Regions from separate parts of the Candidatus Contubernalis alkaliaceticus genome, predicted to be linked through region 2. Evidence: riboswitches for the same ligand, from Rfam matches in the RefSeq annotation. Region 2 holds a riboswitch; the other holds the start of a gene.
What was found. A riboswitch is a leader RNA that binds a small molecule or an ion and turns the genes downstream of it on or off. The one in region 2 is predicted to bind molybdenum cofactor.

Region 1: linked by a shared signal. The riboswitch ahead of moaA (GTP 3',8-cyclase MoaA) and the one ahead of HUE98_RS07490 (molybdopterin-dependent oxidoreductase) in region 2 are both predicted to bind molybdenum cofactor.

What each region holds. Positions count from the first base shown of each region.
Region 1 is NZ_CP054699.1:3,114,824-3,120,869, forward strand. It holds gene mobB (molybdopterin-guanine dinucleotide biosynthesis protein B) at 1-268, opposite strand, end outside; gene HUE98_RS15455 (molybdopterin molybdotransferase MoeA) at 412-1,623, opposite strand; gene HUE98_RS15460 (MOSC domain-containing protein) at 1,694-2,134, opposite strand; gene moaA (GTP 3',8-cyclase MoaA) at 2,261-3,256, opposite strand; molybdenum cofactor riboswitch at 3,314-3,435, opposite strand; gene mobA (molybdenum cofactor guanylyltransferase) at 3,436-4,062, opposite strand; gene HUE98_RS15475 (twin-arginine translocase TatA/TatE family subunit) at 4,187-4,444, opposite strand; gene tatC (twin-arginine translocase subunit TatC) at 4,467-5,177, opposite strand; gene HUE98_RS15485 (competence protein ComK) at 5,382-5,987, opposite strand.
Region 2 is NZ_CP054699.1:1,532,707-1,538,752, reverse strand. It holds gene HUE98_RS07510 (substrate-binding domain-containing protein) at 1-82, shown strand, start outside; gene HUE98_RS07505 (ABC transporter permease) at 124-828, shown strand; gene HUE98_RS07500 (ABC transporter ATP-binding protein) at 779-1,558, shown strand; gene HUE98_RS07495 (hypothetical protein) at 1,736-1,933, shown strand; molybdenum cofactor riboswitch at 1,978-2,098, shown strand; gene HUE98_RS07490 (molybdopterin-dependent oxidoreductase) at 2,455-3,003, shown strand; gene HUE98_RS07485 (ECF transporter S component) at 3,059-3,613, shown strand; gene HUE98_RS07480 (molybdopterin-dependent oxidoreductase) at 3,650-4,168, shown strand; gene HUE98_RS07475 (energy-coupling factor ABC transporter ATP-binding protein) at 4,230-4,967, shown strand; gene HUE98_RS07470 (energy-coupling factor ABC transporter ATP-binding protein) at 4,973-5,629, shown strand; gene HUE98_RS07465 (energy-coupling factor transporter transmembrane component T family protein) at 5,619-6,046, shown strand, end outside.

The DNA of each region.
Region 1 (6,046 bases), 1.6 Mb from region 2:
CATCCTTTACGATTTCCTCCAGAGACAGTTCCTCCTCCAGTTCCCTGACATAAGCAAACCTTTGGGGTGAAGAAATGGCAGAAACTACTGCTCCCGCCTGCCGATGAAGCCAGGTATCTTTACCCGGTGAATCCATTTCAAAACTTTTCCTGTGGTGCTTGACCGTGGCCGTTTTATAACCTCTCTTTTTTAGTTCTGGAATAAGTTTACAAATCAAAGTAGTCTTGCCGGTATTTGACCAACCTACTACAGAAATTACTGGAATCAATAGATTCTCTCCTTCCTGACACAATTGCATGCCAAAATTTTATGTAACAGGTCGAACTGTTCGAACCCTCAAACTGTTTTAAGATCAAAACTGTGTTTCATTAATTTGTTAAGTTAGCGCAGCTAAGAAAACTATCCCCTGATTCACGGCAGGTCCATCAGCTGGACCTGCACTTCATCTCCGGGGCCAAATGGCCCTTTTCCCGGTGGTATATGGATTAGAGAATTTACCCGGGCGAAGGAGGAAAATCCATATCCAGTGGGTTCTACCTGAAAAACTCCCTGCCGCACAAATGTATTCGCCTTATAATACCTGTCCTGGGGGTATACCCCCTTAATATCTCCCACCAATTGAGCATTTACCTCCGATGCCGTGCTTTCTTGGCATCCCTGAAGCCTCCACAGGACAGGCCTGACCAGCTGCTGAAAAGAAACAAAAGCTGCCGAGGGGCTGCCGGATAATCCAAAAAAGAGGAAACCATCTTTACGGGCCGCCACCATGTAATTCCCCGGCTTCATGGATACCCGGTTAAATAAAATTTTTGCACCTAAAGATAAAAAAACCTCTTCCGTAAGGTCGTACTCTCCCCGGGCTGCTCCTCCCGTAGTAACAAAAACAGACAACCCCGGCATCTGCCTCTTAAGAACACCGGCAGTAATATTTTTTTTATCCCCGGCAATCCCTAAATACACAGGAACCCCACCGCTTAAAGCCACCTGGCTGCTCACCATATAACTGTTGGAATTATAAATTTTACCAAATTCCCTCTTTCTATTCAAAGGCATCAATTCTTCACCGGTAGCCAGAACCCCTACCCGGGGACGGGAATAAACTTTCACCCTGGCTTTCCCTAAAGAGGCCAGCAGTGCAGCCTCCCCGGGACGAATCAGGCCTCCTCGAAATAATATCTGCCGGCCTTTTTTAAAATCTTCTCCCGCTGGGGAGATATTATCCCCCGGCTTGACCCTTTGGGTAAATTGGGCATAACCCCCCTGCTGATGCACCATTTCAAAAGGTACTACTGCATCAACCCCCCGGGGGAGAACCGCACCGGTCATGATTCTAACGGTTTCTCCCGGATTAATTTTAACCCTGGATTCACTTCCGGCCCCCAGCGTCCCCTTTATTTTTAAAGTCAGGGTACAGCCGGGAGGCAGGTTCTTAAAATCACCGGAAACAACCCCATAACCGTCCATCCTAGATCGGGTAAAGGGCGGATAATCAAAAGGTGCGGTAATATCTTCAGCCAGAATATAACCCTGGCTGTTTAATGTTTTTCGGGAAGTGACCCGGGTAACGGGAAGATCCTTTAAGATTGCGGACAAGCCTTCCTTAATACCTACAATATGTTCCAACTTTTCTAAGTCCCCCTGTTTAATCGTCCTCTCGGCATAAAATCAAACCCGGAGGATGATAATAAATCTTTTACTGTTCCAATACCTTAATCGTATTCCCCACAGAAACCTTGCCCCCTTGAAGAACCCTGGCAAATATCCCTTCTTTGGGCATCACGCAGTCCCCTGCCTGATAATAAATAGCACATCGGTTATGGCACTCTTTTCCGATCTGGGTTACTTCCAAGAGCACCTCTTCTCCCAATGCCATTTTGGTGCCAATTGGCAGAGAAACCAGGTCCAGCTTTTCTGTAGTAATGTTCTCAGCAAAATCACCCGGATTTACATCCAACCCCATATCCCTCATTTTTTGAACACTCTCCAGTGCCAAGAGGCTGACCTGCCTGTGCCAGCCTCCGGCATGAGCATCTCCCACAAAGCCATGCTCTTCTTGAAGGACAGCCTCTCCTACATTACTTTTTCTGACCCCTTTGGTGTCGCTGGTACAGACAGCTGCAACTTTCCCTGTCATGAAGTATTCCCCCTGGTATTTATAATAATATTTTCAGTTATTATTTTAGTAATATTTTAAAGCTTACTTCCTGCATACCTTTATCTTCCAAAGATAAAGGCTCTCCCCCAAGTTAATTGATAGAAACTAGCCGCCAATCTGCTGCATTTCCCTCTTGCTGCAGTTGAACCTGCTGTCGGGATTTTTATCCACCTGATGAGGGTCCGGCCGAAACTTTAGGGACTGAAGAAACAGCTGCTTAATTTTTTCTTGATCTCCTCCGGCCTCTATCAAATCGATTTCATCCATTGAGAAAAGACAGGGCTTAATCTTTCCGTCAGAGGTAATCCTCAACCGGTTGCATTGGCCGCAAAAATGCCTGCTGACTGGAGAGATAAAGCCCACTAATCCCTTGGCTCCTTGAATTCGATAATAATCTGCCGGGCCATTACCATGAAAAGAGAACTGCTTCTCCAATGGACCAATTTTTTCGCAAAGCCCTTGAATCTCAGATAGAGGGATAAAGCACTCCCCCCACTGCTTTTGGTGGCTCTTACTGATGGGCATATACTCAATAAATCGCACATGAAGATCATTTTCCACAGTTAACTTCACAAATTCTTCTATCTCTCCGTCGTTGATACCCTTCATAGCCACAACATTAATTTTTACCGGGGTAAGCCCCGCCTTAAGGGCTGCCTGAATCCCTTCTTGAGTTTTTTTCAACGCACCTCCCCGGGTAATTTTTTTAAAATTTTCCGGGTTTAATGAGTCCAGGCTGATATTGACCCGGGTTAAGCCGGCTTTCACCAGGGCCGGTGCCAATTTATTTAATAAAACTCCGTTGGTGGTCAGAGAGATATCGTCAATTCCTTCAATTTGAGATATTTTAGAGACCATCTCCACAATATCTTTCCTAACCAGGGGTTCTCCCCCGGTCAGCCTAACTTTTTTGATACCCAGGGCAGCTGCAGCCTTGGATATATTTATAATTTCCTCCAGAGACATTACTTCAGATACATTAGGAGAACAGGAACCAACATCATCGGGAACACAGTAAAAACATTTCAAATTGCACTTATCTATGACTGAAACCCTGAGATAATCAATTTCTCTACCATATGGATCAATTAATTTTCCCATACTACATCCCCCTCCAAATAAAAAGTCAACCAGCTGCTTATAAAAGACAGGTTGACTAAAAAAACAACAAATTCTCCTTTCTAAGCAGCGAGAGGCAAAAAAGTTTCCCTTCTTACCCTATCGGCCGCAAACCATGGGAATTATCCTTTAGGAATAACGGCTCGGAGAATCATATTTTTTTACTGGCGGACCAACTCAGGCCTTTCCTTAACCAGATTAACAGCTCTTTCAAACTCTTGCCTGGTATTAATGTTCTGAAAGGAAAGAAATTCTGAGTCATACTTTTCTATTTCCTGCTGTGAAATATATTTTGTGTTTATCTGGGTGATGAAATATCCTATTCGATAATAATCCTTGTTCAAATGTTCAGCAATATAATCTACGCAACTCTTGCTGTACACCGCGTGCAGTGACTGGTGACAATCATTAATCAGGGGAACAACCAGATCATAGTCATTAACAGGATATTCAGAAAGATAATGCAGCAAATTAAGATTTAGAAAAGGCATATCACAGGCCACCACTAAACTGAAATCACTGGAGGACCTGGTTAAGCCGGCATGGACTCCCGTCAGGGAATTTTTCACGGGCTTAACAATGATATCCCTGGTAAAAATCACCGGAAGATTTCCTGCTTGCTCTTCCCTTTCCCCTACCACAATAATTTCGTCGAACACTTTCTGAAGTTTCCCAACAATAATTTCCAACATTGTCATCCCAGCAAGAGTGAGCTGAGATTTATCCTTACCCATCCTTTTACTGCTGCCCCCTGCAAGAACAACTGCAGACTTTGCTGTTTTCCCCATTGGATACCATCCTTCAAGCATTGCAATCAGTTTTTATAGTTTAACCCTTACGGTTACTGCAAGAAGCACTTATTTAACAATAAAACTATTTTGACCCCTCTATTATCTTTAAAATCTCTGAAACTTAAGATGTGGAATCCTTTTCATCCGATGAAGACTCCTCAGGCTTTTCTTTTACAGGCTCAGGCTTGGCTTGTACTCTAGGTTTTTCTTCATCATCTTCAATATTTATGCTGTCTTTTATATCCTTGGCAGCACCTCTGAATTCTCTGATCCCTTTTCCCAGGGACTTTCCTAATTCCGGCAGTTTGCTGGGTCCGAAGATGACCAGGACAACCCCTAGTATGATTAAAAGCTCCGTTGTACCTAATCTTCCTATCACAGTATCACCTCCTCCTTTAAAATTACTTTCTGGTAACCTTAGCAACCAGGATACTGATTTCATAAAGCAAAAGCATAGGTATGGCCATCAAGATCTGAGAAATTACATCAGGTGGCGTAATAATAGCCGCCAAAATAAATATAACCACCAATGCATGAGTTCTGTATTTTTTTAAGAACTCTGAGGAAATCAGCCCCAGTTTGGAGAGTATAAAAACAGCTATGGGCATTTGAAACACCATGCCAAAAGCAAAAACTACCCCGGCAATATAAGAAATATAATTACCAAAAGAAATCATCGCCGAGATTCCTTCTGTTTCAAATCCCAGGAAAAACTTGATGCTTATGGGAATAATAACGAAAAATGCAAAGGAAACTCCCCCGGTAAAAAGCAGAAGAGAGGCAGTCACGAAAACAAAAACAAACTTTTTTTCTCTTGGATCTAAACCAGGCAGGACAAAGCTCCAGACCTGATACAAAATAACCGGAAAGGCCAACAGAACACCAGCAATAATGGCAATTTTAATATTGGTCATAAAAGCTTCCGCTACACCGATAAAAACGAGATTTCCTTCAGCGGGCCTGATGATGGTCTCTCTTATCAAATCCACATACATAAAGGTTACGATAGAACCGATGACAATAGCAATAACAGAAATGATAATTCGCTTTCTAAGTTCATCTAAATGTCCGGTCAGATTCATAACCGGTTCTTTTTTCTTTTTTCTCCCCACCCCATAGCACCCTCTCAACATAATTATAACATAACATTCTAAATTATAATTTATCCTTTTATACGTGTCAATCCAACCAGTATATAATTTCCCTTGAGTTTTATTCGATATACGGACAGCAAAACCCTTCTTTAAAATTCTATGAAATTAACATAACTTAAACATAATATACATCTGTGCCCTGACCTATCCTCCATTTCTACCTTAATAATGCTTTTTTTGAAATAAAAAGGAAATAATTTGATCCAGCTTTAGATGTATTGAAACTAAATCTCTCCGGGTTATCTCCTCTCCCGTATCCAAAGAAGAAGACTTATCACTTAACCAACAGAAATGCTTGATGCGGTAGTGCTTATCCACCAGTTCGGCATTCTTTAACTGCTTCAATACTGTTTCATAACTTAGAAATACACCAACCTCAGACTTGTTATGGAAAATTACCGCCGTTTTATATTCTCTGTCCCTGGTTCTTCTGATCTCCTTAATGGCCGGCAGGTTAAAATACCCGTAAGCTGAATCTCCGGGTAAAAGTGGAGTAATGGTTTTTAAAGGTACTAAAATTAAATGCTGCGAAAATGGTATGGGCACCAAATTACTTTTTCCCAATACTTTACCATATTCTTTAGCTGCAGACACTAGATCCACAGAAAACTTTCTAGCCAGCTTTTTAACTACTCCTTTTATTGTTTTGTTTATCTTTTCCTCAGACCCATCAGAAAACAGAACCCTGGTCAACCTGCCTTTCCCCTCTTGGTATGTTGGGAGCAGAGCTGCAATACTATCGCACCTTTCCCAGAGTTTTTCTGTCAATTTGAATACCCCCTTAAAATTGTTTTAGCTCTTTATGTTATGCCGGGGGAAATAAAAAT
Region 2 (6,046 bases):
AGAAGAGGGACAGCAGATGATTACCGATTATAAGCTGCAGGGAGAAGTTCTGTTCTTCCCAGGGATGTGCCTGAAATATTAAATACAAACACTATATTAACTCAATACATGGAGAGTGGTTCTTTGAATCAATTTGCAGCAGGTATCATAGAAGCATTTAAGTTAATATTCAGCCTGGATCCGTACCTCATGGAAATTGTAATATTATCCCTAACTGTTTCGGGTATGGCAGTGATCATCAGCACTATGATCGGAGTTCCCCTGGGTACTTACCTGGGCATGAGACCCGAAGAAAAAACGGGTTTCATAAGTAGGATACTGTACACCCTGATGGGAATGCCTCCAGTGGTTGCTGGACTGTTAATTTACATGCTTATTGCCAGGCGTGGCCCTTTAGGTCCTCTTGGTATTCTGTATACACCCACAGCTATGGTGGTAGTCCAGGTTTTTCTAGCTCTACCCATCGTAGTGGGGTTAACTATGCTTGCCATTCGCAGCCAGGGAAAAGAAGTAGAGGAAACCGCCCTTACCTTAGGCGCCGCACCAATACTAACAGCCTGGACAGTAATTCGAGAATCCAAGGTTTCCTTATTGGGCGCCATAGTAACGGGTTTTGGACGAATTATTGCTGAGGTAGGGGCCGTCATGATTGTAGGGGGAAATATTCAGGGACACACCCGGGTTATGACCACTGCCATCGTCCTTGAAACCAGCAAAGGTAATTTTGAACTGGCAATTGGGCTAGGAATCATTTTATTAACTATCTTCTTTATTATCAATTCTGTTATGTACCGCTTTCAGAAGGGGGGGGGACGTCATCCCTGGTAAAAAAGGCCTAATTCAAGTAAAAAACCTGACTAAAGTATATAATCGGGAAGTATTAAACATACAGGACATGACCATCAATGAAGGAAAAATATACGGGATAATAGGGCCCAGTGGCTGTGGAAAAAGTACCCTTCTTCGCCTACTTAACCTGCTTATTAAACCAACCACCGGCACCATCAGCTTTAATGAAAGTTCAGTTCCTTTAAATAGGTCTACTGCTCTATCTTTCCGCAGAAAAATGACTCTGGTATTCCAAAATCCCACACTTTTTAAGACCTCAGTGAGGGAAAATATTGCCTACGGGCTGAAAGCCCGAGGAATAAACGGGGAAGAAATTCACAAAAAAGTATCTCTTTTGCTAGAAAAAATTGGCCTGCAGGAAGTTGCCGATCAGCAGGCACTTTCCCTCTCCGGAGGAGAGGCACAGCGGGTGGCCCTGGCACGGGCGGTGGCTTTTGATCCAAAAATATTACTACTGGACGAACCTACGGCAAACCTGGACCCTACAAATGTAGAAGTAATTGAAAATCTAGTGGTAGAGCTGAATAAAACCCTGGGTATTACCATTATCATAGTTACTCACAATATTTTTCAGGCCCGACGGATTACCGACTGCACCATTTTTCTGTACGATGGAAAAATTGTAGAAATGGATGACACAGAAAAAATATTCACCTCTCCCCAGGACCCAAGGACAAAAGCATTTGTCGAGGGCCGTATGATTTATTAACGGTTTTCTGTTTTGTCAAGGGGACGGTTCCATCTTTACCAGAGCGTATCGGAGGTCGAAGACCTGGAGGATGAAACCGTCTCTATGGCTTAGAGATGTAGTTCATAATAAGTAACTTTTCGCTGTAATGCTTGAGAATAATTCAAATAAACCCATATCAGGGAGGCATGATATATTTTGAAGCTTTATGGATGCAACAGATATCTATGTGATAACTGCGGAGCAGGCAACAACACCAGAACTTACGCCCTGGGCAGTAAAGGAACAGCCTGCAATTGTGAAAGGATTATTACCCTATGTGACAGATGCAGAGAAAGGCTGCTGGAATTGCTGGAGGATGAAACAAAAATCTCTGATATTAGACTAAATTCTTAAGAAACCGGTTGACATTTTTTTTAACTTCGTATTATAATTAGTTTGAAATTACATAACTCCGAGTCTAACAGTTCTAAGGGTTTATACCTAAGGCTACAGACCGATAGGGTGCTGCTGGAAACGGCGATGCCTCCCGTTGAGGAAAGGAGAATCATAAAGGCAGCTCATAAATGAGCCGGTTAATATGCTTTTGTGCGTCTTGTTTAGGACGCTTTTTTTATTGCATATTACTGTTACTTTACATAATGTCTTAAACTGAACTCCCCTTCCTTTACAGTATGGGAGTTTTTTTTGAGCCAAAAATTTATCATGTTATAACATGCACTGTATTTTAACAAAAAATGAAAACAAAGCCCTAGTGAATAAAGGGGGTGCTTTAAAAAGCTTACATACTAAATGGTCAATACAGGAGCATTTATTTAGAAAGTTTCTATAAAAGCAAGAAAAAAGATAAACCCGAAAGGGTAGGACAATAAGAGAAAAAGCATAATTAAATTTCTATAAAAGAGGAGGAAAAATCTTTGAAACAAATTAAAATGATTTTCTGTATTACCTTGTGTATGCTGTTATTTTTTGGCTTAGCAGTGGGCTGCGGACAGGATGCTCCTGTAGAGGATAATACCACTGCGCAGCCGGAAGAAAATAGAGAAGAAGCTTCTAACAATGGTGAGAATGAGAATGAAGAAGATCCTGCGGAAGAGTCCACCTGGGAATTTACTATTTCATGGGCTGATGGAGAGGCTTTATTTACCATAGAGGAACTGAAGGAAATGCAAAGAGTAACCCTTACAGCAGAAGTGAAAGAAGAGACCAATGAATATACCGGCGTTATACTTAAAAACTTACTGGAAAAAGCCAATATTAAGGAAGCAGCAGAAGTTACCCTGGTGGCAGCTGATGGTTACTCCGCCGCCCTGGAGGGAGATACAGCTTTTTCCGACAATACCATTATTGCTTTTAAAATAAATGGGGAGGCACTGGAAGATAAGTCAGCCCCTATCATGCTGGTCACTACAGAAGCTTCTCCTCAGGTCTGGGTTGGGCAGCTAAAAACAATTAAGGTGGAATAAAATTTGAAGGTCCAAAAGGATGTTTTTTAGAATTTTAGAACCGGGGGATACTGCGATGAAAAAAGGTTTTTTGAAAAAATTCTCCATGTTTGACCTGGTTATTATAACAATGATGGCTGCCCTGGGAGTAGCCATAAAACCTATCATAGTTCCCCTGGCCCATATTATCACCGGGCCCTTCTTTATCCCGGGTGGGGTAATAGCCGGAGGTTTTTATATGCTCTGGATCGTGCTGGGGCACGGTCTGGTCAACAAACGGGGGACCGGGACATTAATTGGGGTTATACAGGCGATTCTGGTAATATCCATGGGTATTTTCGGAACTCACGGGGCCATCAGCATTATTACCTATGTAGCCCCGGGAATTATGGTAGACCTTTTGTATATCATTTTAAGAGGTGGAGTCAATTCCCCTTTGAACGCTTTTTTAGGAGGCGTAGCAGCTAATGTTACGGGAACGGTACTGGTGACCATTGTCTTTTTTAGACTGCCTTTAATCCCTCTCCTTTTAAGCCTCAGCGCAGCCTCCCTTTCCGGGGGACTGGGGGGACTGGTTGCCTTCAGGCTGATTAAACAGTTACAAAAGTTTAATATCGGCGTCGCGCCTTAAATAACTGATATATTAATGGACAGGAGGAAATGGAAAATGAAGGGAAGAATACTGACACTTATCGTAGTCGCCCTGCTCATAACAGTAGGAGGGTTGGCATATTTGAACCAGAAACAACTGACTCATACAGACCAAAATTCTGAAAACCCATCGGTAATGATTAAGGCGGACGGCGAGGAAACAGGTGTCATTACATTAGAGGAAATAAAAGCCCTGGGAGAAGTAGAATTCGTGACTACCCTACGCTCCAGCGGTAAACCACCTTCTGACCATACTTATAAAGGTGTACCCCTAAAGGAGGTCATCCTTGCTGTAGACAAGACCCTGCTGGAGCAGGGAGAGCAGGTAACAGCCCAAGCTGTAGACGGTTACGTAGTGGCTTATACGGTAGAGGAAGTCATGGAAAGCGAACACATTTACCTGGTATACCAGCAGGAGGGTGAACCCTTAAAGAGTAAAAATGAGGGAGGCTCAGGTCCCTTCCTGGTGCTTGCCCGGCAGGACGAATTTGGCCAGCGCTGGTGCAAATTTACCGTGGAAATAAACATTCAGTAAGATGCCGTTATAAATAATTTTTGTAGGACAATATAATAAACATAAGAAGGTAGGGACAATAATGGTCCTTGAAGTAAAAAGGCTGACCTTTTATTACCAGAAGGATGGTAGAAGGATAATCGATAATATCAGCTTTAGTATGGGGGCAGGAGAAATCTTAGGAGTAATCGGCCTCAGCGGCTGTGGCAAGAGCACCCTGTGCATGGCTCTGTGCGGAATTATCCCCCACAGCCATCAGGGTTTTATGGAAGGAGATGTATTGTTATTTGGGGAGAACACCCGAGACATGTCCATTCCCAATATCGCTTCCCGAGTGGGAATCGTCTTCCAGGATCCTGAGACCCAGCTATTTCTCCCCGTGATTCGAAATGAACTGGCCTTTGGCCCCGAAAATCTCTGCTTCCCCCGGGAAAAAATTCTCCAGGTGGTGGAGAGAACATCAGAAATGACGGAAATTAAAGATCTGCTGTCAGGTAACCCTAACGAGATATCCGGAGGGCAGCAGCAGATTACAGCCTTAGCCGCTGTTCTCTGCTTAAATCCGGAAATATTAATTCTGGACGAAGCGGCCTCACAGCTGGACGGCAAAAACAGCGATAGAATATTGGAAATTGTCCTCCGGCTAAAAGAAAAAGGGAAAACGGTAATCATGGTGGACCACAACCTGGACAGGCTGAAAATTGCCGACCGGGTTATGGCTTTAAAAGACGGTAGAATACTTAGCCTGGAGCCGGTGGATAAGGTACTTCAAAATAAAGAAATGTTAAAAGATTGTTATTATCAGACGGCGGCGAGGTGATTTTCTTGAATTTTATTAACCTGCAGGGGGTGAGCTATGCATACCCCCGGAAGGAAGAAGTCTTTTCCGATCTTTCTTTCAGCATCAAAACTGGTGATACGGTAGCCCTCAATGGCCCTAATGGCTGCGGGAAAACCACCCTGGGAAAAGTGATCATGGGTATATATCAACCTACCAGAGGAAAGGTCCTGCTGGAGGGTAAAAAAATGCAGGAACTGAGCCTGGGAGAAATAGGGCAGAGGCTGGGGTATATATTTCAAAACCCTGAAAAACAAATATTTACCCCTTCGGTTCAGGAGGAAGTCAGTTTCGGCCTGCGCTACCGGGGCTTGGAAGAGAAAGAGATCGAGAACAAGGTTGAAGCAATGCTAAGCTACTTCGACCTGCAGCACTGTCGGGATAATTTCCCTTTTAACCTGAGCCAGGGGGAAAAGCAGAGGCTGGTAATTGCGGCTATCCTGGCCCTGGAGCCGAAATTTATAATTTTCGATGAACCCACCACCGGTCTGGATTACGTAAGAAAACACAAGTTTGCAGAACTGCTGCACCGGATTAAAGAAAAAGGCGTGGGATATATCTTAATCAGCCATGATTATGAATTCAGCCAAAGCTGCACAAACCGAACCTTGAGTATGAAAGAGGGGAAAATCTATGAGCAGTAACGGAATGAAGGATAACCTGGATCCCCGTTCAATCATCACCATGGTGCTGGTGGTTTCAACCCTGGCCATCCTGATACGAGAGGTAATTTGGCTGTTTGCCATCCTGGCCACTACACTGGCACTGCTTAAGATATTTGGCATTAAAGTGATGCAGGTTTTTCCCCGGCTAAAACGATTTATATCCCTTTTCTTCTTTTTATTAATTGTACAAAGCATATTTGCACCATCAGGACAACCCCTGCTGGTGATTAAAGGAATACAGGTAATTACCATGGGCGGCATAATTACCGGCGTGTCCGTAATATTGAGGATGATGATTATTATAACCAGCGCCATGCTGCTCATTACGGTAAACCCCACCAAAATGGTGTTGGGATTGACCCGCTGGCGGATTCCTTACGAGATTGCCTATATGGT